Variovorax paradoxus: one gene and its partner. The protein of the gene in region 1 interacts with the protein of each later gene in a pairwise test. Links are inferred from orthologs where the notes say so. Each region holds a gene or a part of one and is shown in the gene's direction. Other genes may lie near its edges. The genes, in order: AACL56_RS18475 and AACL56_RS16300.

Evidence for each region.
Region 2: the proteins of AACL56_RS18475 (region 1) and AACL56_RS16300 interact in binary tests that used the Escherichia coli proteins (3 or more experiments, as listed by UniProt). The link is inferred for Variovorax paradoxus from one-to-one orthologs.

What each region holds. Positions count from the first base shown.
Region 1 is NZ_LR743507.1:3,966,980-3,982,727, reverse strand. Bases 8,480-11,949 are described here. They hold AACL56_RS18475 (2-oxoglutarate dehydrogenase E1 component), read left to right. Parts: upstream 8,480-8,872; coding sequence 8,873-11,749; downstream 11,750-11,949. Other genes in these bases: odhB (2-oxoglutarate dehydrogenase complex dihydrolipoyllysine-residue succinyltransferase), read left to right, coding at 11,804-11,949; AACL56_RS18480 (propionate--CoA ligase), read left to right, coding at 8,480-8,692. Outside these bases: lpdA (dihydrolipoyl dehydrogenase), read left to right, coding at 1-1,246; AACL56_RS18505 (C40 family peptidase), read right to left, coding at 1,335-1,919; AACL56_RS18500 (PQQ-dependent sugar dehydrogenase), read left to right, coding at 2,197-3,288; AACL56_RS18495 (alpha/beta hydrolase), read right to left, coding at 3,293-4,093; AACL56_RS18490 (4-hydroxyphenylacetate 3-hydroxylase family protein), read right to left, coding at 4,283-5,914; AACL56_RS18485 (isochorismatase family protein), read left to right, coding at 6,037-6,642; more of AACL56_RS18480, read left to right, coding at 6,719-8,479; more of odhB, read left to right, coding at 11,950-13,075; lpdA (dihydrolipoyl dehydrogenase), read left to right, coding at 13,231-14,658; cell division protein ZapE, read left to right, coding at 14,672-15,748. UniProt on the Escherichia coli protein: E1 component of the 2-oxoglutarate dehydrogenase (OGDH) complex which catalyzes the decarboxylation of 2-oxoglutarate, the first step in the conversion of 2-oxoglutarate to succinyl-CoA and CO(2).
Region 2 is NZ_LR743507.1:3,564,599-3,579,768, forward strand. What follows is about bases 4,926-7,817. They hold AACL56_RS16300 (ABC-F family ATP-binding cassette domain-containing protein), read left to right. Parts: upstream 4,926-5,321; coding sequence 5,322-7,313; downstream 7,314-7,817. Other genes in these bases: prmB (50S ribosomal protein L3 N(5)-glutamine methyltransferase), read left to right, coding at 4,926-5,170; AACL56_RS16305 (hypothetical protein), read left to right, coding at 7,346-7,817. Outside these bases: dapC (succinyldiaminopimelate transaminase), read left to right, coding at 1-771; dapD (2,3,4,5-tetrahydropyridine-2,6-dicarboxylate N-succinyltransferase), read left to right, coding at 839-1,672; AACL56_RS16285 (PilT/PilU family type 4a pilus ATPase), read left to right, coding at 1,838-2,986; dapE (succinyl-diaminopimelate desuccinylase), read left to right, coding at 3,090-4,274; more of prmB, read left to right, coding at 4,271-4,925; more of AACL56_RS16305, read left to right, coding at 7,818-7,840; AACL56_RS16310 (helix-turn-helix domain-containing protein), read right to left, coding at 8,058-8,288; AACL56_RS16315 (helix-turn-helix domain-containing protein), read left to right, coding at 8,358-9,074; AACL56_RS16320 (GAF domain-containing protein), read right to left, coding at 9,110-9,700; AACL56_RS16325 (efflux transporter outer membrane subunit), read left to right, coding at 10,594-12,105; AACL56_RS16330 (efflux RND transporter periplasmic adaptor subunit), read left to right, coding at 12,153-13,319; AACL56_RS16335 (efflux RND transporter permease subunit), read left to right, coding at 13,330-15,170. UniProt on the Escherichia coli protein: Genetic data indicate it may be involved in ribosome assembly or function.

The sequences.
Region 1 (15,748 bases):
GAGCTTTGCCGCGCCGACGGTCGATCGCGCCAAGCTGCTCGGCCACAAGAACAAGGTAGTGGGCAAGCTCACCGGCGGCCTCACGGCCATGGCCAAGATGCGCAAGGTGACGGTGCTGCGCGGCGTGGGCAATTTCGTCGACCCGCACCACATCGAGGTCGAAGAAACCTCCGGCACCGGCTGGGACACCACGGGCAGCAAGCAGACCGTGAAGTTCCGCAACGCCATCATCGCGGCCGGCTCGCAGGCCGTTAGCCTGCCTTTCATGCCCAAGGATCCGCGTGTGGTCGATTCCACAGGCGCGCTCGAACTCGGCACCGACCCCAAGCGCATGCTGATCCTGGGCGGCGGCATCATCGGCCTGGAAATGGGCACGGTGTATTCCACGCTGGGCGCGCGCCTCGATGTGGTCGAGATGCTCGACGGCCTGATGCAGGGCGCCGACCGCGACCTGGTGAAGGTCTGGCAGAAGATGAACGCGCCGCGCTTCGACAACATCATGCTGAAGACCAAGACGGTCGGCGCCGAGGCCACGAAGGAAGGCATCAAGGTCACCTTCGAGGGCGAGAACGCGCCCAAGGAACCGCAGGTGTACGACCTGGTGCTGCAGGCGGTGGGCCGCAGCCCGAACGGCAAGAAGATCGGTGCCGACAAGGCCGGCGTGGCAGTGACCGACCGCGGCTTCATCAATGTCGACATCCAGATGCGCACCAACGTGCCGCACATCTTCGCCATCGGTGACATCGTGGGCCAGCCCATGCTCGCGCACAAGGCGGTGCATGAAGCGCACGTGGCGGCCGAGGTGATTGCGGGCGAACTGAAGGGCGACAAGGAACTGTCGAGCGCGGCGTTCAACGCGCGCGTGATCCCCAGCGTGGCCTACACCGACCCCGAGGTGGCATGGGTCGGCCTGACGGAAGACCAGGCGAAGGCAGAAGGCATCAAGGTCAAGAAGGGGCACTTCCCCTGGACGGCGTCGGGCCGCGCCATCGCCAACGGCCGCGACGAAGGCTTCACCAAGCTGCTGTTCGACGCCGAGACGCATCGCATCCTCGGCGGCGGCATCGTCGGTACGCATGCCGGCGACATGATCGGCGAGATCGCTCTGGCGATCGAGATGGGTGCGGACGAGATCGACATCGGCAAGACCATTCACCCGCACCCGACGCTGGGCGAAAGCATCGGCATGGCGGCGGAAGTGGCTCACGGCACCTGTACCGATCTGCCGCCTGCGAAGAAGAGCTGATCGAACCCTGGGGGCGCTTGCCGAGCGCCCATAAAAAAATCCCGCCTTGGCGGGATTTTTTTGTTCCGGAGACTGCGCTGCGGAGCGGTCAGTTGCCTGTGCTGGGCAGGTTGGCGACGGCTGCGGCCTTGACTTCGTCCGTCGGGCCGCCGAGAACGCGGCGGGCGCCGTCGAAGCGGCGTTGCCAGTAGCTGCCGTTCATGTCTTCCACGCGAACCTGCGCGCCAGTGCGGGGAGAGTGGATGAACTTGCCTTCGCCGACATAGATGCCAACGTGGCTGAAAGCGCGGCGCATGGTGTTGAAGAACACGAGGTCGCCGGGCTTGAGCTGGCTGGCGTCGATCTTTTCGGTGGCAGCTGCCTGTTCTTCGGCGCGACGCGGAAGCATGTGGCCGACCGTCTGGTTGTACATGGCGCGGACGAAGCCGCTGCAGTCGAAGCCCGATTCGGCGGTGTTGCCGCCGCGGCGGTACGGCACGCCGAGGAAGCCGATTGCGGTAACTACCAGATCCGACGTACGTTCGGTGACGGTCTGGCGGACCTGCTTGAGCTGCCCGATCAGGCCCTTGTCGGCCAGCAGGCGTGCCAACTCGTCATCGGTTTTATCCTGTTGAGGGGCTGCATGGACAGCTACGGCAAATAGGAGAGACGCGGGTAGGACGAAAAAACGCATGGCGCGTAGGATATTGATGACGCGCGGTTATGTCAATTTAAAAAGAATTAGCAAAAGTCTCTGTAAGTCATTGATTCACATTGAGATTTTTGATCGGGCCGGAGAAAAAATGTAACGGTGGACGTTTATTGACCATAAGCGGTTGGTTGCGGAAGTGTTTTTTTGCGGTGGGTGGATTGGCCCTCGATCTGTGCCTGGTTGCTATCTTTCGCCAAGTTCGCTCTAACCCACCGGAAAAGTCATGAATCGAGCCAAGTGGCCTGTTATCGCCTTGAGCATGTTTCTGGGCGCTGCCGGAACCGGTTTCTTCAGTATTGCGAGCGCCCAGGGCACGCCGGAGACCATCGCAACCGGCCTCGAAAACCCATGGGGCATTGCGTTCGTGCCGGGTGGCCGTTTCATCGTCACCGAGAGACCCGGCCGCATGCGACTGGTCGCCGCCGACGGCACGGTCGGTGCGCCCATCGCGGGCTTGCCCAGCATCGCTGCGGGCGGGCAGGGCGGCCTGCTCGACGTTCTGGGCGACTCTGCCTTCGAGAAGAACCGAACCCTGTATTTCTGCTTTTCCGAGGCCGACGCAGCCGGCTCCGCTAACAGCACTGCGCTCGCACGCGCCACCCTCTCTGCGGACGGCACGAAGCTCGAAGCGCTCAAGGTCATCTTCAGCCAGAAACCCAAGGTCGCAAGCCGGAACCACTTCGGCTGCCGCATCGTCGAGGCGCGCGACGGCACGCTGTTTCTCACCTTGGGCGAGCGCTTCAGCCGCAAGGAGGACGCGCAGAAGCTCGACAACCATCTCGGCAAGGTGATCCGCATCGCCAAGGACGGCTCGGTGCCCGCGGACAACCCCTTCGTTGGAAAGGCCGGTGCGCTGCCCGAGATCTGGAGCTACGGTCACCGCAACGGGCAGGGCGCTACGCTCGGCCCCGACGGCCGCTTCTGGATGAACGAGCACGGCCCGCAAGGCGGCGACGAAATCAACATTCCGCTGGCGGGCCGAAACTACGGCTGGCCGGTGATCACCTACGGCGAGAACTACGGCGGCGGGAAGATCGGCGACGGCATCACCGCGAAGGACGGGATGGAGCAGCCGCTGCATTACTGGGTGCCGTCGATCGCGCCGTCCGGCATGGCGTTCCTGACCAGCGACAGGTACGGCGCGGCCTGGAAGGGCAACCTTTTCATCGGTTCGCTGAAGTTCGGGTATCTCGACCGCATCGAGCTCAAGGGCGGCAAGGTGGTGGCGGAGCACAAGCTGCTGGCCGACGGCCGCGCGCGCATCCGTGACGTGAAGCAGGGCCCCGACGGGCTGCTCTACGTGCTCACCGACGAGGCCGACGGCAAGCTGCTGCGCCTGAAGCCGAACTGAAGCCTCAGCCGGGGCAGCCCGGCAGCGGCAGCGTCGGCAGCATGCGCCGCCACAGGCGTGTCCACTCAGGCCAGTCGTGGCCGCCTTCGGTCGTAAAGACGCGTTCCGGCGGCAAGGCCGCCGCCAGGAGGCGGTGGCTGAAGGCGAAGCGATCGTCAGTGGCGTAGCCCAGATAGAGCGGGGGCCTCGCGTCCGCCGTCTGCGTGAAGCCCACGTAGCCGCGCAGCCATTGCCACAGTTGGGTCTCATTCGGCGTGCGTGGATTGCCACCGGATGGCTCACCCAAAGGCCCCTTCCAGGCCCCGAGGCCTCCGGCGTTGGCGATGTCGCTGCCCAGCACCCGTTCGCCGAGGTACGGCGCGATCGTCACCACGCCGGCCAGCGCGCCGGGATGCGTCTGCGCGTAGAGCAGGCTGCCGAAGCCGCCGACGGAGATCCCGACAAGCCATATGCGACGGTAGCCCTGGCTGCGCGCTGGCGCTACGACGTCGGCGTCGAGGCGCTCGAGGATGGTCCTGTCGTTGTAGTAGCCCAGGTGAGCGTCGACCAGCATCACGTCGGCTGCGACGCGGTTGTCCTGCACGGCGCGCACGAACCCTTCGCGCTCGAATTCTTCGGGTGTCGAATACGCACCGGGCAGCATCACCAGCAGCGTGTCGGCATTGCGCATGCATCCGCTTTTCTCGAGCGAGGTCGCCAGCGGTGTCGTGGTCTTGCGCATGCCGCCGCATGCGGTGAGAAGGAGCGCGGCGGCGGCCACGCCCAGCGCCGCCAGGCGCAGCCGTTTCGACAAAAGGAGCTTCATCCGCCGCAGTCTAGGGCCTGTGCACGCGGTGCAAGGGGTGCGAAGTGCGGCGCGGCCCGTGAATCAATGCTCAGGGAGCGCGCGGCGTCGTGCGTGCTCGCGAACCAGAAGGGCGCCGACGGGCGGCTGTGGTCCGCCCCGCCGGATCGCCTCGCAAGCAGGCCGCCTTCGGTGTTGACGCGACAGTTCCTAGGCGTGCCTCGATGCTGGCAGGTCGACCATCACCGGCCGTCCCGTTGTCGTACAGCCGGTGTCGCAGCACTTGCCGGGCTGGCGGTTGCGGGTGATGGCGCGGGCCGGGTCGTGCGGCGCGGCGGCCGGCGAGCCGTCGGCGGCGATGCCGCGCTCCAGGATGCGCTCGACCAGTTCCACCTTCGAGCCGACCGGGTAGTTGCGCCAGATCTCCTGCTTCATGGCGGCCGGCGATCCGCCGCCATGCAGGCTGATAACGCTGTACCAGCCGCCCTGGTAGCCGGCCGTGAGGTCTTCGATGAAGCGCGCCGTTTCGATGCGCTGTTCGTAGGGAATGGCCGGGTTGGCGCGCAGCACGTCCGACAGGCGTGCGGCGGTCTCGGGGTTGTGGTCTTCGTCGGGACCGGGCAGGGTGACGATCAACCCGCCGCTCACATAGTGCGCAATGCGGTGCATGTCGTAGATCTTCGTGGCCAGCAGCAGCTTGCCGATGTTGCTGAACACCGGGTCGGGCATGAACACCTCGCAGTGCTCGTCCGCCTTGCCGTAAACGCTGGCCGCCACGCCGCAGGCGAAGAAGCTTTCGGTGATGGTGATGAGTTCGACCATCTGCTCGCGCAGGTGGCTTTCCTTGCCCGGGTCGAAGCCGTTGGCCTCGCACATCAGCGCGCCGGCGCCGATCAGCAGGTCGCCGAAGCCCGCCCGCGCGCCGATGCAGCTGTGGCGGTGGTGCGTGGCGTAGCTGTAGGTCAGGTGGCCGGAGTGCTCCCAGGTCCCGTTGTCGCCCGCGTAGAACACCCGCTCCCACGGCACGAACACCTTGTCGAACATGCACACGCCGGTGCTCTGGCCGTACTTGCGGCTGAACAGCGCGTCGCCGTGCTCGAGCTTCTCGCCGGGCCGGCCCGCCGGGCGCGCAACGATGGTGAGGCCCGGCGCGTCCAGCGGCACGGCGCAGCAGACGGCGAAGTCGGCATCCTCCTTGCCCATGTTGCGGCAGGGCATGACCAGCAGCTCGTGCACGTAGGGTGCACCCGTCACGATGGCCTTTGTGCCCGAGATGACGATGCCGCGCGTGTTGCGCTCCACCACGTGCAGGTAGCTGTCGACGTTGGCCTGCTCGTGCGGACGCCGGCTGCGGTCGCCCTTGGCGTCGGTCATGGCCACGCCGAGCGTGAGGTCCTGGTCCTGCACGCGGTGCAGGTACTCGTGAAAGCGGGCGGTGTGCTCGGTGCTGCCGCGGGCGTCGTCGATGCGCGCCGACACCTGGGCGATGGCGTTGAGCGCGTCGTGCGTCAGGTAGCGCTGGGCGCAGCCGGTTTCCTGGCACACCAGCCGCACGGCCTCGAGCTTGTTGAGCAGGTCGCCGGCGCTCGCATTGAGATGGGACAGCCGGTTCACCCGCTTGCCGCTGGTGTGCTGCACGGCGGTCATGAGCGGCTCGTGCGCCTGCTTGAGCGCGTAGTCGTAGGTGAGGGCGATGGCATTGATACCGGGCTGGAAGGCGGGCTCGTCGGCCACGCTCTCGACGCGGCGGCCGTCCACGAACACCGTGGGCTGGTAGCGGCGCAGGGATTCGCGGTAGTCGGCGCCGGACATGAGCGACGCGGAGGGAAGCGGGGCGTTCATCGTGAGTGTCTCCAGGGGCTGCGGCCGTGGGCGACCGTCGGTTCGATAATTGGAGCATCGATCGATTTGTTCGGTGGTACGGTCTAACCCGTCAATCCGGCTCCCCTCAGAAAGAAAAAACCATGCTCCTCGACGCCTCGCGTTCCCAACTCGTGCTGGTCGACTACCAGGCCCGCCTGATGCCGGCCATCTTCGAGAACGAGGCCGTGGCAGCGAACGCGGTGCGCCTCGGCAAGATGGCGGCGATGGTCGACGTGCCGGTCTGGGGCACCGAACAGAACCCGTCGAAGCTCGGCGAGAACCTGCCCGACATCCGCGCGCTGTGCCGCAAGACGCTCGCGAAGATGCATTTCAGCGGCGTCGAGGAAGGCCTCGGCGAATGGCTGCGCGCGCCGGCCAAGGCCGCACCGCAAGGCAATGCCCGCAGCCTGCCCAAGCACCTGCAGAAGCCGCAGGCCGCCGCAGAAGAGCGCAACACCATCGTCATCGCCGGCTGCGAGGCCCATGTCTGCCTGTTGCAGACTGCGCTCGACCTGCTGGAAGACGAGTTCGAGGTGTGGGTCGTCACCGACGCCTGCAGTTCGCGCACCGAGCGCAATCGCGATGCTGCGTTCGACCGGCTGGCGGGGGCGGGCGCCGAGCTCGTGACCACCGAGATGGTCGGCTTCGAGTGGCTGCGCACCGCCGAGCACCCGGCGTTCCGCGACCTGCAGGCACTGATCCGCTGAACCGAAGGCGCTGGGCGCAGGGACTGAACCGGGTTGTACCTGGCGTCAGCTTGCTGCAAGATCGGTCTCCATAATTATGAATTCAGTTTCAGCGAGGCAGCTGAAGCTGAATACAGACATCAGGAGACAAGCCCAGATGAGCAGTTACGAAGAGTTCTATCGCCGGTCCGTCGACGCGCCCGAGGCCTTCTGGGCCGAGCAGGCCAGGCTGATCGACTGGCAGCCCCCCGCCACCCAGGTCCTGGACGACAGCAATCCACCGTTTGCGCGCTGGTTCGTCGGCGGCACGACGAACCTGTGCCACAACGCCGTCGACCGGCACCTGGCCGATCGGGGCGACCAGCCGGCGCTGATCTTCGTTTCCACCGAGACCGGCGTCGAGCAGAGCTACAGCTTTGCCGAACTGCACGCCGAGGTGCAGCGCACCGCGGCGAGCCTGATGGCGCTCGGCGTGGGCAAGGGCGACCGCGTGCTCATCTACATGCCGATGATTCCCGAGGCCGCCTTCGCCATGCTGGCCTGCGCGCGCATCGGCGCGATCCATTGTGTGGTGTTCGGCGGCTTTGCCAGCGGCTCGCTGGCCACCCGCATCGAGGACGCAGAACCCAAGGTGATCGTGAGTGCCGATGCCGGCGCGCGAGGCGGCAAGGTGCTCGCGTACAAGCCGCTGCTCGACGAGGCGATCCGCCTGTCGTCGCACAAGCCGGCGGCGGTCCTGCTGAGCGACCGCGGCCTGGCTGCCATGGAACTGGTGGCGGGGCGCGACCATCTGGCCAGCGAGCTGCGGCAGAAGCATCTGGACGCCAAGGTGCCATGCACCTGGCTGGCGTCCACCGACATCAGCTACACCATCTACACCAGCGGCACCACCGGCAAGCCCAAGGGCGTGCAGCGCGACGTGGGCGGCTACGCGGTGGCACTGGCCGCGAGCATGAAGCACATCTTCGACGGCCGGCCCGGCGAGACCTACTTCTCCACCAGCGACATCGGCTGGGTGGTGGGCCACAGCTACATCGTCTACGGGCCGCTCATCGCGGGCATGGCCACCATCATGTACGAGGGGCTGCCCACGCAGGGCATCGACCGGCAGCCCGACGGCGGCATCTGGTGGCGGCTGGTCGAGAAATACAAAGTGACAGTGATGTTCAGCGCGCCCACGGCGGTGCGCGTGCTCAAGAAGCAGGACCCGGCGCTGCTGAAGAAGTACGACCTCTCGAGCCTGCGCGCGCTGTTCCTGGCCGGCGAGCCGCTCGACGAGCCCACGGCGCGCTGGATCAGCGACGGGCTGGGCGTGCCTGTCATCGACAACTACTGGCAGACCGAATCGGGCTGGCCGATGATCACGATCGCCAACGGCGTGGAGCCCAAGGCCAGCAAGTTCGGCAGCCCGGGCGTGCCGATGTACGGCTACCGCATCAGGATCCTGCACGAATCGACCGGCGAGGAACTGACCGGCGCGAACGAGAAGGGCGTGGTCGTGGTCGAGGGGCCGACGCCGCCGGGTTTCATGCAGACCGTGTGGAAGGACGATGCGCGGTTCGTCAACACCTACTGGAAGACCGTGCCTGGCAAGATGGTCTATTCCACCTTCGACTGGGGCATCCGGGACGAGGACGGCTACTTCTACATCCTCGGGCGCACCGACGACGTCATCAACGTGGCGGGCCACCGGCTCGGCACGCGTGAGATCGAGGAAAGCATCTCCGGCCATGCCAACGTCGCCGAAGTGGCGGTGGTTGGCGTGGCCGATGCGCTCAAGGGCCAGGTCGCCATGGCCTTCGTGGTGACCAGGGACGGCAAGGCCGCGGCCGACGCCGACGCGGCGCTCAAGCTGGAGGGCGAAATCATGAAAGTGGTGGCCGACCAGCTTGGCGCGCTGGCCCGGCCGGCCCGCGTGCGCTTCGTGAACGGCCTGCCCAAGACCCGCAGCGGCAAATTGCTGCGCCGCGCCATCCAGGCCGTTTGCGAACAGCGCGACCCGGGCGACCTGACCACCATCGACGACCCCTCGACGCTGCAGCAGATCAAACAGTTACTAAGTCGACAGTGAGATCTCCCCGATGGGGGTTGCATGTCCCTGCTGACCCGTCATATGGTTGGCGTGGCACAATGCCAAGGTACTCAGGCCCTTCCCCAGCCACAGTCGCATCCGCCAACCGGTTCAGCCGTGTCGCGGAAGGTTTCTTAAACCAGCTAGTGCTTCCTCAAGGGAAGCGAAGGTCAGCGGATCATGAGCGATTCATCGACGCCCACGGCGTATACAGCCTATCAAGGCAACACCTACCTCTTCGGCGGCAACGCGCCCTATGTCGAAGAGATGTACGAGAACTACCTCGCAAACCCCGGCAGCGTGCCCGACAACTGGCGCTCGTATTTCGATGCGCTCCAGAATGTCCCCGCCGCTGACGGCTCCAGCACCCGCGACGTTCCCCACCAGCCCGTCATCAACGCTTTCGCCGAACGCGCAAAGCAGGGCACGACCAAGGTCGTGGTGGCCAGCGGCGCCGACTCCGAACTCGGCCGCAAGCGCACGGCAGTCCAGCAGCTGATTGCCGCGTACCGCAACGTCGGCGCCCGCTGGGCCGACCTCGACCCGCTCAAGCGCGCCGAGCGTCCCGCCATTCCCGAGCTCGAACCCTCGTTCTACGGCTTCTCCGACGCCGACCTCGAGACGGTGTTCAACACCAGCAACACGTTCTTCGGCAAGGACACGATGTCCCTGCGCGACCTGCTCAACGCGTTGCGCGAAACGTACTGCGGCACGATCGGTGCCGAGTACATGTACACCACCGACCAGAACCACAAGCGCTGGTGGCAGCAGCGGCTCGAAAGCGCCCGCACCAACCCCAAGCTGAGCGCCGAGCAGAAGAAGCACGTGCTCAGCCGCCTGACGGCCGCCGAAGGTCTCGAGCGCTTCCTGCACACCAAGTACGTCGGCCAGAAGCGCTTCTCGCTCGAAGGCGGCGAGAGCTTCATCGTCTCGATGGACGAGCTGATCAACCAGGCCGGCGCCAAGGGCGTGCAGGAAATCGTGATCGGCATGGCCCACCGCGGCCGCCTGAATGTGCTCGTGAACTCGCTGGGCAAGATGCCGGCCGACCTGTTCGCCGAGTTCGACCACACCGCCCCCGAAGACCTCCCCAGCGGCGACGTGAAGTACCACCAGGGCTTCAGCTCGGACGTGACCACCCCCGGCGGCCCGGTTCACCTGAGTCTCGCGTTCAACCCTTCGCACCTCGAGATCGTCAACCCCGTGGTCGAGGGCTCGGTGCGTGCGCGCATGGACCGCCGCGGCGATCCGCTGGGCAAGCAGGTGCTGCCCGTGATCGTGCACGGCGACGCCGCCTTCGCAGGCCAGGGCGTCGTGATGGAAACGCTGGCGCTGGCCGAGACCCGTGGCTACTCCACCGGCGGCACGGTGCACATCGTCATCAACAACCAGATCGGCTTCACCACCAGCGACCCGCGCGACAGCCGCTCGACGCTGTACTGCTCGGACATCGTCAAGATGATCGAAGCGCCGGTGCTGCACGTCAACGGCGACGATCCCGAAGCCGTGGTGCTGGCCACCCAGATCGCGCTCGAGTTCCGCATGGAATTCCAGAAGGACGTGGTCGTGGACATCATCTGCTTCCGCAAGCTGGGCCACAACGAGCAGGACACCCCCTCGCTGACCCAGCCCCTGATGTACAAGAAGATCGCGGCCCACCCCGGCACGCGCAAGCTGTACGCCGACAAGCTGGCCGCCCAAGGCCTGGGCGAGACGCTCGGCGACGACATGGTCAAGGCGCAGCGCGCCGCCTTCGACGAAGGCAAGAACACGGTCGACCCGGTCCTCACGAATTTCAAGAGCAAGTACGCCGTCGACTGGAGCCCGTACCTCAACAAGAAGTGGACCGACGCGGGCGACACCGCCATCCCGTCCACCGAGTGGAAGCGCCTGGCCGAGAAGATCACCACCGTGCCCGAAGGCTTCACGGTGCACCCGCTCGTGAAGAAGGTGCTGGACGACCGCGCGGCCATGGGCCGTGGCGACGTCAACATCGACTGGGGCATGGGCGAGCACATGGCATTCGCGTCGCTGGTGGCCAGCGGCTATCCGGTCCGCCTGTCGGGCGAAGACTCGGGTCGCGGCACGTTCACGCACCGCCACGCCGTGCTGCACGACCAGAACCGCGAGAAGTTCGACACCGGCACCTATACGCCGCTGCAGAACGTGGCCGACAACCAGGCGCCGTTCGTCGTGATCGACTCGATCCTGTCCGAAGAAGCCGTGCTCGCGTTCGAATACGGCTACGCCTCGAACGACCCGAACACGCTCGTGATCTGGGAAGCCCAGTTCGGCGACTTCGTGAACGGCGCACAGGTGGTGATCGACCAGTTCATCGCCTCGGGCGAAGTGAAGTGGGGCCGGGTCAACGGCCTGACCATGATGCTGCCGCACGGCTACGAAGGCCAGGGCCCCGAGCACAGCTCGGCACGCCTGGAACGCTTCATGCAGCTGAGCGCCGACACCAACATGCAGGTGGTCCAGCCGACCACGGCCAGCCAGATCTTCCACGTGCTGCGCCGCCAGATGGTGCGCAACCTGCGCAAGCCGCTGATCATCCTGACGCCCAAGTCGCTGCTGCGCAACAAGGACGCCACGTCGCCGCTGGCCGAGTTCACCAAGGGCAGCTTCCAGACCGTGATCCCGGAAAGCAAGGCCCTCAAGGCCGAGAAGGTCAAGCGCCTGATCGCTTGCTCGGGCAAGGTCTACTACGACCTGGCCAAGAAGCGCGAGGAACGCGGCGACGAAGATGTGGCGATCATCCGCGTCGAGCAGCTGTATCCGTTCCCGCACAAGGCCTTCGCCGCCGAGATCAAGAAGTACCCCAACCTCGTCGACGTGGTGTGGTGCCAGGACGAGCCGCAGAACCAGGGCGCCTGGTTCTTCGTGCAGCACTACATCCACGAAAACATGCAGGAAGGCCAGAAGCTCGGCTATTCCGGCCGTGCCGCCTCGGCATCGCCGGCAGTGGGCTACTCGCACCTGCACCAGGAACAGCAGAAGGCGCTCGTGGATGGCGCGTTCGGCAAGCTCAAGGGCTTCGTGCTGACCAAGTAAAACCCGTTCCCTTTCACACGAACACCCTCAAGAACAAAACGGAGCTCACTCCAAATGTCTATCGTAGAAGTCAAAGTCCCCCAGCTTTCCGAATCGGTGGCCGAAGCCACCATGCTCACCTGGAAGAAGAAGGCCGGCGAAGCCGTCGCCGTCGATGAAATCCTGATCGAGATCGAGACCGACAAGGTCGTGCTCGAAGTGCCCGCTCCCTCGGCCGGCGTGCTCGCCGAAATCGTGCAGCCCGACGGCGCCACGGTGGTTGCCGACCAGCTGATCGCCAAGATCGACACCGAAGGCAAGGCAGGCGCGGCTGCTCCCGCCGCGGCGCCCGCCGCTGCAGCGGCTCCCGCAGCAGCACCTGCTCCGGCGGCTGCGGCTGCGGCCGCCGCCGGCGGCTCGAAGGCCGACGTGGCCATGCCCGCTGCCGCCAAGCTGCTGGCCGACAACAACCTGAAGACCGGCGACGTGGCCGGCACCGGCAAGGACGGCCGTGTCACCAAGGGCGACGTGCTCGGCGCGGTCGCTTCGGGCGCGAAGCCCGCTGCGGCTGCCACCGTTGCCACGCCGGCTGCCAAGCCCGCGCTGCCGCAAGTGAGCGCACCGGCCGGCGCGCCCGACCTGGGCGAGCGTCCGGAACAGCGCGTGCCGATGAGCCGCCTGCGCGCCCGCATCGCCGAGCGCCTGATCCAGTCGCAGTCGACCAACGCCATCCTCACGACCTTCAACGAAGTGAACATGGCGCCCGTCATGGAACTGCGCAAGCGCTTCCAGGACAGCTTCACCAAGGAACACGGCGTCAAGCTCGGCTTCATGTCCTTCTTCGTGAAGGCCGCCGTGCACGCACTGAAGAAGTACCCGGTGATCAACGCCTCGGTCGACGGCAACGACATCCTGTACCACGGCTACTTCGACATCGGTATCGCCGTCGGTTCGCCGCGCGGCCTGGTAGTGCCCATCCTGCGCAATGCCGACCAGATGAGCTTCGCCGACATCGAGAAGAAGATTGCCGAGTTCGGCAAGAAGGCACAGGACGGCAAGCTGGGCATCGAGGAAATGACCGGCGGCACGTTCTCCATCTCCAACGGCGGCACCTTCGGCTCGATGCTCTCGACCCCGATCATCAACCCGCCCCAGTCGGCCATCCTGGGCGTGCACGCCACCAAGGACCGCGCCGTGGTGGAAAACGGCCAGATCGTGATCCGTCCGATGAACTACCTGGCCATGAGCTACGACCACCGCATCATCGACGGCCGCGAAGCCGTGCTGGGCCTGGTCGCCATGAAGGAAGCGCTGGAAGACCCGTCGCGCCTGCTGTTCGACATCTGACCGGCATCTGATCCACCCCCAGGCTGCGCGCACTTCGTGTCGCTTCGCCAACCCCCTTCGAGGGGGCGACACCTGCGGCCCGGCAAAGCCGGTTCCGCGGTGTCCGCGAAGGACGCCCATCCAGTGGCGCGCGCGCCAACTGAAACGGAAACCTCATGAGCAAACAATTCGACGTCATCGTCATCGGCGGCGGCCCCGGCGGCTACATCGCCGCCATTCGCGCCGCGCAGCTCGGCTTCAACGTGGCCTGCATCGACGAGTGGAAGAACGCCAAGGGCGGGCCGGCCCTCGGCGGCACCTGCACCAACGTCGGCTGCATCCCCTCGAAGGCGCTGCTGCAATCGTCGGAGCATTTCGAGCACGCCGGCCACGGCTTCGCGGACCACGGCATCAACGTGTCGGGCCTGTCGCTCGACATCGCCAAGATGCTGGCCCGCAAGGACCAGGTCGTGAAGCAGAACAACGACGGCATCACCTACCTGTTCAAGAAGAACAAGATTTCGTCGTTCCACGGCCGCGGCTCGTTCGTGAAGGCTGCCGAAGGCGGCTACGAGATCAAAGTGGCTGGCGCCGCCGAGGAAACCATCGTCGGCAAGCACATCATCGTGGCCACGGGCTCCAATGCCCGCGCGCTGCCGGGGGCGGCATTCGATGAAGAGAACATCCTGTCGAACGACGGCGCGCTGCGCATGGGCGCGGTGCCCAAGAAGCTCGCGCTGATCGGCTCGGGCGTCATCGGCCTCGAAATGGGTTCGGTGTGGCGCCGCCTCGGTTCGGAAGTCACGGTGCTGGAAGCACTGCCGACCTTCCTGGGCGCGGTGGACGAGCAGATCGCCAAGGAAGCCAAGAAGGCTTTCGACAAGCAGGGCCTGAAGATCGAACTCGGCGTGAAGGTCGGCGAGATCAAGTCGGGCAAGAAGGGCGTGTCGATCGCCTGGACCAACGCCAAGGGCGAAGCGCAGACGCTCGACGTCGACAAGCTGATCGTGTCGATCGGCCGCGTGCCCAACACCATCGGCTTGAACCCCGAAGCCGTGGGCCTTGCGCTCGACGAACGCGGTGCGATCAACGTCGACGGCGAGTGCAAGACCAACCTGCCCAACGTCTGGGCGATCGGCGATGTGGTGCGTGGCCCGATGCTGGCGCACAAGGCCGAGGAAGAGGGCGTTGCCGTGGCCGAGCGCATTGCCGGCCAGCACGGCCATGTCAACTTCAACACGATCCCGTGGGTGATCTACACGCACCCCGAGATCGCGTGGGTCGGCCAGACCGAGCAGCAGCTCAAGGCCGAAGGCCGCGCTTACAAGGCCGGCAGCTTCCCGTTCCTGGCCAACGGCCGCGCACGCGCGCTGGGTGACACGACCGGCATGGTCAAGTTCCTGGCCGACGCCGCGACCGACGAGATCCTGGGCGTGCACATGGTGGGCCCGCAGGTGAGCGAGCTGATCTCCGAAGCCGTCGTGGCGATGGAGTTCAAGGCCAGCGCCGAGGACATCGCGCGCATCTGCCACGCGCACCCGTCGCTGTCGGAAGCCACGAAGGAAGCGGCACTCGCCGTGGACAAGCGCACGCTGAACTTCTGATCCTCTCGATCTCTTGACCGGCGTCAAACAGGCCTATGAGGCGGAACTCGCTGCGCGCGGGTTCCGCAGCGATCCCGCGCAGATGCGTGCCGTGGAGGCACTGGACCGCTGCGCGCGGGAGTGGGCCGACTACAAGTCCCAGCGCTCGAACGCGCTGAAGAAGTTCATCAACCGTCCGGAGCTTCCCCGCGGCGTCTACATGTACGGTGGCGTCGGGCGGGGCAAGAGCTTCCTGATGGACCTGTTCTTCAACGCCGTGCCGCTGCGGCGCAAGACGCGCCTGCACTTCCACGAGTTCATGCGCGAAGTACACCGTGAACTTCGCGAACTGCAGGGCACGGTCAATCCGCTCGACGAACTCGGCCTGCGCATTTCCAAGCGCTACAAGCTGATCTGCTTCGACGAGTTCCATGTGGCCGACATCACCGACGCGATGATTCTTCATCGGTTGCTGGTGTCGCTGTTCGAGAACGGCGTGGGTTTCGTCACCACCTCGAACTTCAAGCCCGACGATCTGTATCCGGGCGGGCTGCACCGCGACCGCATCCTGCCCGCCATCGCGCTTCTGAACGAGAAGCTCGAAGTACTGAGCGTGGACAACGGCACCGACTACCGGCGCCGCACGCTCGAGCAACTGCGCATGTACCTCACGCCGAACGACGCTTCGGCCGAGAAGGAAATGCGCAAGGCCTTCGACAAGCTGGCTGAAACGGCCGACGAAAACCCCGTCCTGCACATCGAGCAGCGCGAGATCCGCGCGCGCCGCAAGGCCGGCGGCGTGGTCTGGTTCGATTTCAAGACACTGTGCGGCGGCCCGCGTTCGCAGAACGACTACCTCGAGATCGCCAGCCAGTTCCATACGGTGCTGCTGTCCGACGTGCCGCACATGCCGGTGCGCATGGCTTCGGAAGCACGCCGTTTCACATGGCTGGTGGATGTCTTGTACGACCGGCGCTGCAAGCTCATCATGTCGGCCGAGGTTCCGCCCGAGGCGTTGTACACCGAGGGGCCGCTGTCGCACGAGTTTCCGCGCACGGTTTCCCGGCTCACCGAAATGCAGTCGAGCGAATTCCTTGCCCTGGAACGCCGC
Region 2 (15,170 bases), 400 kb from region 1 along the record:
GTGCCCGCGCGCAACTTCGCGGTCGACTGGGACAGCGTGCCCGACGACGTCTGGGCCCGCACGCAGCTCGTGTTCGTTTGTTCGCCGGGAAACCCGACCGGCGCCGTGATGCCGCTGGACGAGTGGAAGAAGCTGTTCGCGCTGTCCGACCGCCACGGCTTCGTGATCGCGGCCGACGAGTGCTACAGCGAGATCTACTTCCGCGACGAGCCTCCGCTCAGCGGCCTGGAAGCTTCGGTGAAGCTCGGCCGGCCCGACTTCAAAAACCTGATCGCGCTCACCTCGCTGTCCAAGCGCAGCAACGTGCCCGGCCTGCGCAGCGGCTTCGTGGCCGGCGACGCGGCGATCGTCAAGAAATTCCTGCTCTACCGCACCTACCACGGCAGCGCCATGAGCGGCACCGTGGCCGCGGCCAGCATCGCCGCGTGGGGCGACGAGGCCCACGTGATCGAGAACCGCGCCATGTACCGCGCCAAGTTCGCGGCCGTGACGCCGCTGCTCGAGCCGGTGCTCGACGTGCGCCTGCCCGACGCCAGTTTCTACCTCTGGGCCGGCGTGCCCGAAGTGTGGGCTGGCGACGACGAAGCCTTCGCCCGTTCGCTCTACGCTCAATACAATGTCACGGTCCTGCCGGGGAGCTATCTGGCGCGCGACACCTCCCACAGCCCGAACCCCGGCCGGGGCCGCATCCGAATGGCGCTGGTGGCCGAGACGGCCGAATGCGTGGAGGCCGCCGGGCGCATCGTCCGCTTCGTCAAGGACGGCAGGTAACGGCTTCCGCGGCCCCAGTCCCCGCGCCCCATCGGGGCGCACCCATTTTTCACCCGAGACTTTCTCCATGACCCAGCAACTGCAACAAATCATCGACGCCGCGTGGGAAGACCGCGCCAACATCTCGGTCTCCGCCGCGCCCGCCGAAGTGCGCGACGCCGTCGAGCACGTGATCACCGAGCTCAACAACGGCAAGCTGCGCGTGGCCACCCGCGAAGGCGTCGGCCAGTGGACGGTGCACCAGTGGGTCAAGAAGGCCGTGCTGCTGTCGTTCCGCCTGAAGGACAACGAGCAGATGCAGGCCGGCTCGCTCGGCTTCTACGACAAGGTGCCGACCAAGTTCTCGCACCTGTCGGCCAACGAGCTCAAGGAATCGGGCGTGCGCATCGTGCCGCCGGCCGTGGCCCGCCGCGGCAGCTTCATCGCCAAGGGCGCGATCCTGATGCCCTCGTACGTGAACATCGGCGCCTACGTGGGCGAAGGCTCCATGGTCGACACCTGGGCCACCGTGGGTTCGTGCGCGCAGGTCGGCGCCAACGTGCACCTGTCGGGCGGCGTGGGCCTGGGCGGCGTGCTCGAGCCCCTGCAGGCCAACCCGACCATCATCGAGGACAACTGCTTCATCGGCGCACGCTCGGAAGTGGTCGAAGGCGTGATCGTCGAAGAGAACTCCGTGCTCGGCATGGGCGTGTACCTCGGCCAGAGCACCCCGATCTTCAACCGCGACACCGGCGAGATCTCCTACGGCCGCGTGCCGGCCGGCAGCGTGGTCATCAGCGGCAGCCTGCCCAAGAAGACCAAGTCGGGCCAGGACTACAGCACCTACGCCGCGGTCATCGTGAAGACGGTCGACGCGCAGACGCGCTCCAAGACCAGCCTGAACGACCTGCTGCGCGACTGAGCCTGATACCCCCCATGCCGCGCGCACTTCGCGTCGCTTCGCACACCCCCTTGCTGGGGGCAACGCCTGCGGCCCGGCAAAGCCGGTTCCGCGGCATTACCCGCGAAGACCAGGGGCCGCGCGCGGCGCAAGAATGATTCAAAGAGCACCCGAGGAGAGAGACCGATGAACATGATGGAGCGGATTCTTCGTTTGATGGCCGAGCGCAAGGCCTCGGACATCTACCTCTCGGCACACTCCCCGGTGCTCATCCGGATCAACGGCAACTGCGTGCCCATCAATGCGCAGGTGCTGCCGCCCTCCGCGCCGCTGGCGCTGCTGTCCGAAGTGGTGCCCGCCGCACGCATCCAGGAACTGGAAAGCACGGGCGAACTCAACATGGCCGTCGCCCTGGAGGGCGCCGGCAACTACCGCCTCAGCGCCATGCGCCAGCGCGGCACCTATGCGGTGGTGGTGCGGCACATCGCCGCGACCATTCCGGGATTTGCGGAGCTGAACCTGCCCGACATCCTGAAGACGCTCATCATGGAAAAGCGCGGGCTGATCCTGATGGTGGGCGCCACGGGTGCCGGCAAGACCACCACGCTGGCCTCGATGATCGACTATCGCAACGAGCACGCCAGCGGCCACATCCTCACCGTCGAGGAGCCGATCGAGTTCACCTACACCAACAAGAAGTCGGTGGTGAACCAGCGCGACGTGGGCAGCGACACCGGCTCTCTGCAGACGGCGCTGAAGAACGCGCTGCGCCAGGCGCCCGACGTGATCCAGATCGGCGAGATCCGCGACCGCGACACCATGTCCGCCGCCATCGCGTACGCGCAGTCGGGCCACCTGTGCGTGGCCACGCTGCACGCCAACAACAGCTACCGCGCACTGAACCGCATCCTGAGCTTCTACCCCGTCGAGGTGCGTCCCACGCTGCTGGGCGACCTGGGCGGCGCACTGCGCGCCATCGTGTCGCAGCGGCTGCTGCGCACGCCGGTGGGCGCACGCGTGCCGGCGTTCGAGGTCATGCTCAACACCGCGCTGGTGGCCGAGCTGATCGAGAAAGGCGACTTCTCCGGCGTCAAGGAGGCCATGGAAAAGTCGATGGCCGAAGGCTCGCAGACCTTCGAGGAAGACATCGCCCGCCTCATCACCGAAGACCGCGTGAGCCGCGAGGAAGGCCTCTCGCAGGCCGATTCGCCCACCAACCTGATGTGGCGCCTGCAGAACCGCGCCGCGCCCAAGCAGCAGGTCGACGACCGCCAGCTGACCGACCAGTTCGACGAGCCCACCTTCACCGACATCACGCTCGACGTCAAATTCTGACTTTCTCCCAGGCTCCGCCGGCCCCTTGCCCCGGGGCAACGCCAGCGGGCCGGCAAGGCCGGTTCCGTGGCGTTCCTGGAAGAGCCCTACTCCACTCCCTGCCATGTCCCGTACGCTCCAGCTCGCCGAACAACTCATCTCGCGCCCGTCCGTCACCCCTGACGACGCGGGCTGCCAGCAGATCCTGGGCGAGCGGCTGTCGCAGCTGGGCTTCGCGCTGGAAACCATCGAGAGCGGACCGGCAGACTTCCGCGTGACCAACCTCTGGGCCGTGCGCCGCCCCGCCTCCGGCAAGGCCACCAAGACCCTGGTGTTCGCCGGCCACACCGACGTGGTGCCCACCGGTCCCGTCGAGCAGTGGACCAGCCATCCGTTCACCCCCACGCACCGCGACGGCAAGCTGTACGGCCGCGGCGCGTGCGACATGAAGACCTCGGTGGCGGCGTTCGTCGTCTCGATCGAGGAGTTCCTGCTGGCCGTGCCCGACCCGCAGCTCACGCTCGCGCTGCTGCTCACCAGCGACGAGGAAGGGCCCGGCGTGGACGGTACCGTCATCGTGTGCAATGCGCTGGCCGCCCGCGGCGAGAAGATCGACTACTGCATCGTCGGCGAACCGACCGCCGTCGAGCGCTGCGGCGACATGATCAAGAACGGCCGCCGCGGCACCATGAGCGGCAAGCTCACGGTCAAGGGCGTTCAGGGCCACATCGCCTACCCGCACCTGGCAAAGAACCCGGTGCATTCGGTGGCGCCCGCGCTGGCCGAACTGGTGGCCATCAACACGGCCGGCGGCTGGGACGCGGGCAACGCCTGGTTCCAGCCGACCAGCTGGCAGGTCAGCAACTTCCACTCGGGCACGGGCGCGAGCAACGTGATTCCGGGCAGTGCGGTGATCGATTTCAACTTCCGCTTCTCGACCGAGTCCACGCCTGAGTCGCTGCAGCAGCGCGTGCACGCGGTGCTCGACGCGCACCAGGTCGACTACACGCTGGCGTGGACCGTCGGCGGCCTGCCCTTCCTGACCACGCCGGGCGAACTCGTCGCGGCCGTGCAGGGTGCGATCCGCGAGGAGACAGGCATCGAGACCGAGCTGTCGACCAGCGGCGGCACCAGTGACGCGCGCTTCATCGCCAAGATCTGCAGCCAGGTGGTGGAACTCGGCCCTGTCAACGCGAGCATCCACAAGATCGACGAGCACATCGACGTGGCGGAGATCGAGACCCTGAAGAACATCTACGTGCGCACGCTCAAGCAACTGGACGCATCGCTCGCTGCGGTGGGCGCATGAGCACCGTCATCGAACTCATCGAGGCCGGCGCGAAGCGGCTCGAAGACGCCGGCGTGGCTTTCGGGCACGGCACGGCCAACGCCTTCGACGAAGCGGCATGGCTCGTGCTGTGGCGCCTCAAGCTCCCGCTGGACGACCTGGACGGCGTGGCGGATACGCCCGTTTCGCCCGCCGACGCCGGCAAGGTCGACGCGCTCGTCGCCGAGCGCATCGCCACGCGCAAGCCGGCCGCCTATCTCACGAAGGAGGCCTGGCTGCAGGGCGTGTCGTTCTACGTGGACGAGCGCGCCATCGTGCCGCGCAGCTTCATCGCCGAGCTGATCGCCGATGGCAGCATCGATTACTGGCTGGGCGAGCACACGCAGCGCGTGCTCGACCTGTGCACCGGCAACGGCAGCCTCGCGGTGCTGGCTGCGCTGACCTACCCCGAGGTCAGCGTGGACGCGGCCGACCTGTCGGTCGAGGCCCTGGAAGTCGCCGCCATCAACGTCACGCGCCACGCGCTGGACGCGCGTGTGAAGCTGATCGAATCGGACGGTCTCGCGAACCTGCCCGGCCCCTACGACCTGGTGCTGTGCAACCCGCCCTACGTGAACAGCGCGAGCATGGCAGCGCTGCCCGCCGAATACCTCGCCGAGCCCGAACTGGCGCTGGCCGGTGGCGCCGACGGCATGGATTTCGTGCGACGGTTGTTCGCCGATGCGCCTTCGCGAATGGGCGAACGGGCGGTGCTGGTGCTCGAGATCGGCAACGAGCGCGATCATTTCGAGGCGGCTTTCCCGCAGCTCGAGGTGGTCTGGCTCGAGACCTCGGCAGGCGAGGACCAGGTCCTGCTCGTGACGCGGGACGCCCTGGCCGCCATGGCCACCCTCGTGGCCGGCGCTGGCGTGCGTTAGCGGCACCCGCCGGGCCGCTTCGCTTCTTCCGCCGCTTTCTCGCAGCCATTGGCTGCGATTTCCAGTTTCCGGGCCATGTCCCCCTGCCTTTGCCCCTTTTCGCCAAGCCGGATGGGCCGGGCGGGATAATCGCCCCTACGGTTCCTCTTTCATGATCACTCTCAAAAACGTCATTCTTCGCCGCAGCGCCAAGGTCCTGCTCGACGGCGCCACCGTCATCCTCAACCCCGGCGAGAAGGTCGGCCTGGTGGGTCGCAACGGCGCCGGCAAGTCGACCCTGTTCGCCCTGCTCAACGGCACGCTGCACGAAGACGGCGGCGATTTCTCGGTGCCCAGGCAGTGGCGCATGGCCCAGGTGGCGCAGAACATGCCCGAAACGGACGAATCGGCCACCGCCTTCGTGGTGGGCGGCGACACCCGCCTGGCCGAGTTGCGCGAGAAGCTCGCGACCATCGAGGCCGCCTACGCCGAGAACCCGGACGACGCCGACATCGGGATGGAGCTGGCGCACGCCTACACCGACCTGGCCGACGCCGGCGAGCACGACGCCGTGCCGCGCGCGCAGGCGCTGATCCTCGGTCTGGGCTTCAAGTCGCACGAACTCGAGGAACCCGTCAACAGCTTCTCCGGCGGCTGGCGCATGCGCCTGCAACTGGCGCGCGCGCTGATGTGCCCGAGCGACCTGCTGCTGCTCGACGAACCGACCAACCACCTGGACCTGGACGCGCTGGTCTGGCTCGAAGCCTGGCTGCAGAAGTACGCCGGGACCATGATCGTCATCAGCCACGACCGCGAGTTCCTCGACGCCGTGACCGACGTCACCCTGCACATCGTCAACGCGCAGCTCACGCGCTACGGCGGCAACTACAGCAAGTTCGAGGACATGCGCGCGCTGCAGATGGAGCAGCAGCAGCAGGCCTTCAGCAAGCAGCAGGACAAGATCGCCCACCTGCAGAAGTTCATCGACCGCTTCAAGGCCAAGGCCAGCAAGGCCAAGCAGGCGCAGAGCCGGGTCAAGGCGCTGGAGCGCATGGAGAAGGTGGCGCCGCTGCTGGCGGAAGCCGACTTCACCTTCGAGTTCAAGGAGCCGGGAAACATCCCGAATCCGATGCTGTCGATCGCCAATGCGAGCTTCGGCTACCTGGTGGAGAACGAAGAACCCAAGACCATCCTGCGCGGCGTCAGCCGCTCGGTGCTGGCGGGCCAGCGCATCGGCATCCTGGGCGCCAACGGCCAGGGCAAGTCGACGCTGGTGAAGACCATCGCACGCGAGATGGGCGCGCTGGCCGGCCAGGTGACCGAAGGCAAGGGCCTGAACATCGGCTACTTCGCGCAGCAGGAACTCGACGTGCTGCGCCCCCAGGACACCCCGCTCGAGCACATGGTGCGCATGGCGCGCGAACTCGGCAGCAACGCCAGGGAAGCCACCGGCGAGCAGGCCCTGCGCGGCTTCCTTGGCAGCTTCAACTTCAGCGGCGACATGGTCAAGCAGCCCGTGGGCACCATGAGCGGCGGCGAAAAGGCGCGCCTCGTGCTCGCCATGATGGTGTGGCAGCGCCCCAACCTGCTGTTGCTCGACGAGCCCACCAACCACCTGGACCTGGCCACCCGCGAGGCCCTCGCAGTGGCGCTCAACGAATTCGAAGGCACGCTGATGCTGGTGAGCCACGACCGTGCGCTGCTGCGCTCGGTGTGCGACGAGTTCTGGCTGGTCGGCCGCGGCGTGGTCGGCGACTTCGACGGCGACCTCGACGACTACCAGCGCTACCTGCTCGACGAAGCCAAGCGCCTGCGCGAGGAAGCCAAGGTCGCGGTGCGCGAGGCCGCCGACGCCGCGGCAGCGGCTGCGGCCGCCCCGGTTGCAGCGCCCGCCGCGCCGCAACAGCGCAAGCAGGACGCGCAGGAGCGCCAGCAGCGCAACGACCAGGCCAAGCCGATCAAGCGCGAGATCGCCCAGATCGACGAACGCCTGGCCGCGGCCGGCACGGAGCGCACCGCGCTCGAGGCCCGGCTGGCGCAGTCGCTGCCGCCCGCCGAGATCGCTGAGGTCGGCAAGCGGCTGAAGGCGCTCAACGACGAAATCGGCCGTCTCGAAGAACGCTGGCTGGCCCTGTCGGACCAGCTGGAAGCGCTCGCGGCCTGAGGCCGCGAAACCCTTGGCCGGAGACGCACCGGATGCCTTCAGCGATCGAACTGGCCCGCGGTGACGAGAAGCTCATTGCCGCCGTCCACCGCAGCCGCAAGCTCATCACCCGCAAGGCGCTGATGGCCGCGGCCGCAAGCGCCGTGCCCCTGCCCGGCGTCGACTGGATGGCCGACGCGGCGCTGCTGTCGCGGCTGGTGCCGCAGATCAGCGCCGAGTTCGGCCTCTCCGTCACCCAGGTCGAGAAGCTCGCGCCGCACCAGCGCGAGCGCATCCAGAAGGCGGCCACGACGCTGGGCGCCCTGCTGGTCGGCCGGATCGTCACGCGCGACCTGCTGATCCGGCTGGCAAAGCACGCAGGCATCCGCCTGACCGCCAAGCAGGCGACCAAGTACGTACCCGTGGCCGGGCAACTCGTCTCCGCGGCACTCGGCTATGCAGCCTTGCGCGCGCTGGGCGAGCAGCACATCAAGGACTGCGTGCGCGTCAGCGCGACGCTCGCCCTCGAACCGCCCGACCCGATCTGATCGCGGACCGTACCGCCGCCGAGCGCCTGAGCGCCTCACGGTCGAACAGCACCTGCGCAGCCCATCCGGCGCACGCCAGCCCGAAGCAGCCGCCCCCGGCAATGGCCGGATGCCCGGCCACCCAGCCGGCGATCAACGCCCCGATGGACAGCAGCGCCAGCACCGCGCACAGGGCGCGGTCGAGCCAGAGGCCCGGCGTCGCGCGACGGAGCACGCGTCAGTCATGAGGCACCGTGCCGCCGGCAAGCGGCGGTTGCGGCACGGGTGTTTCCTTGACCTGCGCCTCGTAGGCCTGCAGCAGCGCCACGTAATGGCGCGACATGACATCATTGACCCGGCCCAGCCCGATCTTGCTGACCGTCGGCTGGGGTATTCCGGTCTTTTTCTCGATCTGCTTTTGCGTGAGCCCCATGGCTCTCAGCGCCAGCACCAACTCGCGTGGCTTCATGGCATGCACTCCCTTTTTCTAATATTCTAGAGTCCATTCAGAATATTCATCTGGGCTTAAATTCGGCCGATGGAGAACATAGGGACCCGAGCCAAAGCAGCGCGTAAATTCGCCAAGATGACGCAGAAGCAGGCTGAAGCCGCCTCTGGCGTCAAGCAATCGAACATCTCGAAGATCGAGCGGGGCGACACGACCCGGTCGATGAGCGTGCTGGCACTGGCCCGCGTCTACCGCGTCGATCCGAACTGGCTCGACACCGGCGACGGCCCGGCGCCGTGGGACGAGGATCAGGTACGCCTGTCGCGCGACAGCGCCAACGAACCGCACGGGGCGTACCGCGTGCTTCACGTGCCGCCGCATGTGCCGTCGTTCAACCCGCGCACGCCCAACACGGTGCCGCTCATCACCTGGGAAGACGCCGCCGAGTGGCATGACCGCACGTCGTCGCAGCAGGCGCAGCCCGAGCGCTGGATCCCGTGCATCGCACACCACAGCCTCGACACCTACGCACTGCGCATCCGGGGTGACAGCATGACCGCGGACCATGGACTGCTCAAGAGCTACCGCTCGGGCTCGATCATCTTCGTCGACACGCAGCTGAAGACCCCCGAAGACGGCGAGCGCGTGGTGGCGCGCATCGACGACACCGGCGAAGTCACCTGCAAGGTGTTCAAGAACGAGGACGGGCGGCGCTGGCTGCTGCCGCTCAATCCGAAGCACGAGCCGATCCGCCTGCCGTTCACGGTGCTGGGCACCGTGGTGGGCAAGTGGGAAGACGAAGACTGACCAGCGCGGGCCGGGTTCGGTGAACCCGGCGGACGTCAGCGTCCGCGCGGCGGCGCTTCGTGCGGTGCCAGCGTCCAGCCTGCCATTGCCATCTCGGCGTCTTTCGCGCGGCGCTGGTTGATCTTCTTGGCTGCGAGCTGCGCCGACACTTCCAGCTTCTTCAGGTCGCGCTGCGTCAGCTGCTCGTTGGGCGCGAAGCTGAAGCAGCAGAAGGTGCCGTAGACGCGGCCGTCGTCCAGCACGATGGGGGTGCTCAGGTGTGCGCCGACGGGAAATCCGGTGCGCGGCAGTTCGTCGAACGACGACAGCGCCGCCACGTCGTTCACCATTCGCGGAAGCCGGCCATCGACCACGCGCTGGCAGAACGACTCCTCCAGCGGCGCAGACTGACCGGGCTCGATCACCCGCGCTTCGGGCCGGGTCTCGACACGCCGGAACACGCGGCGGCCCTCGGTGAATTCGGACACGAAGACCACATCCATGCGCAGGTGCTCGAGCACCATGCGCAGGACTTCGGAGATCGAATCGTCGATGAGTTCGTCGGAACCGTCGGGCGTGGCCACGAGCAGTTCCGACACGCGGACTTCGAACGCGTCCGGTGCGTAATCGGGATCGTAGAAAACCATCGGCAAATTCTAGGGAGGTCAGGTTGCGTGCAGGTTAGGGAGCGATATTCAAGTTTCTCCCTGTGGCCTGCATCCTCTGATCCTCCCTCCTCCAGCAGGTCACCTTCCAGCCCGCCTTCGTGCGGGCTTTTTTTTCGAGATTTTTGCTCGCCCCCAGGCTGCGCACACTTCGTGTCGCTTCTCCTTCCCCCTACCGGGGGCAACACCTAAGGCCCGGCGAAGCCGGTTCCTTGGTGTTTCTGGACTCGCCCCCAGGATTCGCGCACTTCGTGTCGCTGCTCCTTCCCCCTACCGGGGGCAACACCTAAGGCCCGGCAGAGCCGGTTCCTTGGTGTTCCTGGCTCGCCCCCAGGATTCGCGCACTTCGTGTCGCTTCTCCTTCCACCTACCGGGGGCAACACCTAAGGCCCGGCAGAGCCGGTTCCTTGGTGTTTCTGGACTCGCCCCCAGGATTCGCGCACTTCGTGTCGCTTCTCCTTCCCCCTACCGGGGGCAACACCTAAGGCCCGGCGAAGCCGGTTCCTTGGTGTTCCTGGCTCGCCCCCAGGATTCGCGCACTTCGTGTCGCTGCTCCTTCCCCCTACCGGGGGCAACACCGAAGGCCCGGCAAAGCCGGTTCCTTGGTGTTTCTGGAATGAGGTCGTCGTGCGGTTGGCGCCTTGGCGCTGCACTTGGCGCCGCGGTCTGCCGGCTTCGTCGCATTTCGCTCGCGCGATGAGACGCGAGCGGCGACATTCAGAAACAACTCAGGCACTCGGGCCGTTCCGGGTGTACAACGCTGCCCCATGCCAAATCGACACCACACTGCGCCGGAGAACCCACCCTGTTCATCGCGCGAGGCGCCTGTGCGCCGGCGAATCGCAGGGTCCGCCACATTCGCGATCCACGGCGCGTTGCTCGGCGCAACGTTGTTGCTGGGCGCGTGTGCGGTCGGGCCGGACTTCAAGACGCCCGAGCTTCCGGCCGGCGCACAGGGCGCGGACTACACGCCGGCGCCGATGCCCGCGCGCACGGCGCAATCGGACGTGCCGGGCGGCCAGGCGCAGGCGCTGGTGCCGGGCCGGGACATTCCGGCGCAGTGGTGGGAGGTGTTCCATTCGGAACCGCTCGACCGGCTGATCCGCGCCTCGCTCGCGCAGAGTCCCACGCTGGCATCGGCGCAGGCCGCGCTGCGCCAGGCGGAGGCCACGTACGACGCCAAGTCGGGCAACCTGCTGTGGCCGCAGGTGTCGGCGCAGCTCGGCGTACAACGCGAGCGCGCCTCCGAAGTCAGCACCAGGGTGGCGGGCGGACAGCTGCTGACGCTCTACAACGCCTCGGTCAACGTGAGCTACGACCTCGATGTGTTCGGCGGCGCGCGCCGACAGGTCGAAGGCGCACAGGCCGCGGTGGAAGCGCAGCGCTACCAGGTCGAGGCGGTGTACCTCACGCTCACATCGAACCTGGTCACTACGGCCATCCGCGAAGCATCGCTGCGCGCACAGTTGCAGGCCGCGCGCGAGGTGCTGCAGGCACAGAGCGACCAGCTCGGCGTGATCGAAAAGCAGTTCGACACCGGCGCCATTCCGAAGTCGATCGTGCTGCAGCAGCGCACGCAGGTGGCGCAGACGCAGGCGACCTTGCCTCCGCTCGAAAAGGCCCTCGCGCAGACGCGCCACCAGCTCGCCGTGTTCGCGGGCCGGCTGCCGTCGGAAGCAGGCCTGCCCGAGTTCGACCTGGCGAGCCTCTCGCTGCCCGAGGCGCTGCCGCTGTCGCTGCCCTCGGAGCTGGCGCGCCAGCGGCCCGACGTGCGGGCCAGCGAGGCGCAGCTGCACCAGGCGAGCGCCGCGGTGGGTGTGGCCACGGCCAACCTGTATCCGCAGCTTCAGCTCAGCGCGAGCTACGGCAACACGTCGCTGCGCGCACGCGATCTTTTCACCGGGCCGAGCACGCTGTGGAACGTGGGCGCCGGGCTCGCGCAGCCGATCTTCAACGGCGGCGCCCTGCGTGCGCAGCAGCGCGCGGCGGTGGCCGCCTATGACTCGGCCGCCGCGCAATACCGCAACACGGTGCTGGGCGCATTCCAGAACGTGGCCGACGCGCTGCGCGCGCTCGAAATCGATGCCGTCGCGTTGCAGACCCAAGCCACCGCCGAATCGCTGGCCAGGCAATCGCTCGACCTGTCGACCGCGCAGTTCCGCGCGGGTGCGGTGAGCTACGTGACGCTGCTCACCGCGCAGCAGGCCTGGCTGCAGACACACACGGCGCTGGTGCAGGCGCAGGCCGTGCGGTACGCCGACACGGCCGCCCTCTTCCAGGCGCTCGGCGGCGGCTGGTGGAACCGCGGCGCGCTGGCCGACGCTGCGATCGCGCCGGGGCTGCCCGCCGCATCGCAGGCGCCCGCGCCATCCGGCTCCAGCAACTGAACACCTCCTCCCAAAACTCCAAGAAAAGCCTACCTATGACCCGGAGAATGATCATCATGATCGGCTGCGTGCTGCTGCTGGTCGCCGTGCTCGCGCTCGGCAAGTTCCTGCAGATCCGCGCGCTGATCGCGGCCGTGCCCAAGCCCGGCCCGCAGACCGTGTCCACGGTCGAGGTGCAGAAGATGCAGTGGCAGTCGCAGTTCACTGCCGTCGGCACGCTGAACCCGGTGCGCGGCGCCGACCTCGGCACCGAAGTGGCCGGCCTGGTGCGCACCGTGCACTTCAAGTCGGGCCAGGACGTGAAGGCCGGCGCGCTGCTGGTCGAGCTCAACGCCGACTCCGACATCGCGCTGCTGCACGCGGCCGAAGCCGCCGCCGCGCAGGCCGCCACGGTGCTCAAGCGCGACCAGGCGCAGCTGGCGGTGCAGGCAGTGAGCCAGGCGCAGATCGACGCCGACACCAACGACCTGAAGGCCAAGCGCGCGCAGGTCGAGCAGCAGGCCGCGCTGGTGGCGAAGAAGTCGATCCGCGCGCCCTTCGCGGGACGGCTGGGCATCTCGGGCCTGAACCCGGGCCAGTACGTGAACGCGGGCGACAAGCTGGTCACGCTGCAGACGCTCGATCCGATCTATGTCGACTTCCAGCTGCCGCAGCAGCAGTTGGCGGGCCTCGAGGTGGGCCAGGTGGTGAACCTGTCGGTCGACACCTTCCCGGGCCAGGCCTTCAGCGGCAAGATCAATGCGATCAGCCCCAAGGTGGATGCCGCCACGCGCAACGTGCAGATCCAGGCGACCGTGGCCAACGCCAGGCAGCAACTGCTGCCGGGCATGTTCGCCAACGTGAAGATCGACATCGGCGGCACGCAGGAGCGGCTCACGCTGCCCTCCACTGCCGTGACCTACAACCCGTACGGCTCGACGGTGTACGTGGTGAAGCAGGCCGAGCCGCCCAAGCCGGGTGCAACGGCTGCGCCCGGAACGCCTGCGCCCGCACCCGCCACCGACGCACAGGGCAAGCCGCAGCTCGTTGCGCAGCAGGTCTTCGTGGAGACCGGCCCGACACGCGGCGACCAGATCTCGATCGTCAAGGGGCTGGAGGCCGGCCAGGTCGTGGTCAGCAGCGGCCAGAACAAGCTGAAGAACGGCACGCCCGTGACGGTGGACAACAGCGTCCAGCCGGCCAACGACGCGAACCCGAAGCCGCAGGAAAAGTGAGGCGCCCCGCATGAACTTCACCGACATCTTCATCCGCCGGCCCGTGCTGGCGATGGTGGTGAGCCTGCTGATCGTGGTGCTGGGACTGCGTGCGCTCTCGGGCTTGCCGGTCAACCAGTATCCGAAGACCGAGAACGGCGTGGTGACCATCACCACCGCCTACTACGGCGCGGACGCGGCCACGGTCGCGGGCTTCATCACCCAGCCGCTCGAGGCCGCGGTGTCGCAGGCCCAGGGCATCGACTACCTCTCGTCGTCCAGCAGCCTGGGCGTGTCGACCATCACCGCCACGCTGCGGCTGAACTACGACTCGAACCGCGCGCTGACCGAGATCAACACGCAGGTGAACTCGGTGCGCAACCAGCTGCCGCCGCAGGCGCAGCAGCCGGTGCTCACCGTGGCCACCGGGCAGACCACCGATGCGATGTACATCGGCTTCTACAGCGACACGCTGCCCAACAACAACGTGACCGACTTTCTGGTGCGCGTGGTGCAGCCCAAACTCAACGCGATTCCCGGCGTGCAGACGGCCGAGATCCTGGGCGCGCGCACCTTCGCGCTGCGTGCCTGGCTCGATGCGCAGAAGATGGCCGCCTACGGCGTGACCGCCACCGACGTGAGCGCGGCGCTTGCAGCCAACAACTACCTCGCGGCCGTCGGCACCAGCAAGGGCCAGATGGTGAGCGTGCCGCTCACGGCCGGCACGTCGCTACACAGCGTGGACGAATTCAAGCAGCTGTCGGTTAAGAGCAGCAACGGCGCCATCGTGCGGCTGCAGGACGTGGCCAACGTCACGCTCGGCTCGGAGAACTACGACTTCAACGTGGCCTTCAACGGCGTGCGCTCGGTGTTCATCGGCATCAAGGTCGCGCCCGAGGCCAACATCCTCGACGTGGCCAAGCAGGTGCGCACCGTGTTCCCCGACCTGCAGTCGCAGCTTCCCACGGGCCTGACCGGCAAGATCGTCTACGACTCCACCGACTTCATCAACACCTCGATCAGCGAAGTGATCAAGACGCTGGTCGAGGCGCTGATCATCGTGACGGTGGTGATCTATCTGTTCCTGGGCAGCTTCCGCGCGGTGGTGGTGCCGGTGATTGCAATGCCGCTGTCCCTCATCGGCACCTTCTTCGTGATGCTGATGCTGGGCTACTCGATCAACCTGCTCACGCTGCTGGCGCTGGTGCTGGCCATCGGGCTGGTGGTGGACGACGCGATCATCGTGGTGGAAAACGTCGACCGGCACATGCGCGAGGGCAAGTCGCCGCTGCAGGCGTCGCTCCTGGCCGCGCGCGAGCTGGGCGGGCCCATCCTGGCGATGACCGTGGTGCTGGTGGCGGTGTACGTGCCCATCGGCTTCCAGGGCGGGCTCACCGGTTCGCTTTTCACCGAGTTCGCCTTCACGCTCGCGGGCTCGGTGGTGGTGTCGGGCATCGTCGCGCTCACGCTGTCGCCCATGATGTGCTCGCGCTTCTTCAAGCCCGAGCAGGACAGCGGCAAGTTCGCGACCTTCATCGAGCACACCTTCGAGCGCGTGCATCACCGCTACCAGCTGATCCTGCGCGGCGTGCTGAAGACCTGGCCGGTGATGATCGTGATGGGCGCCATCCTGGTGGCGCTGCTGTTCGTGATGTTCAAGATGTCGAAGTCGGAGCTGGCGCCCGAGGAAGACCAGGGCATCGTGCTGTCGCAGGTGGTCGGTGCGCCCACGGCCACCATCAACCAGATGCAGACCTACGCCGACCAGATCTTCAAGGTCGCGCACGACACGCCCGAGTACGAGCAGCTGTTCCAGCTCACCGGCGTGCCCAGCACCAACGCGGGCATCGCGGGCGTGCTGCTCAAGCCCTG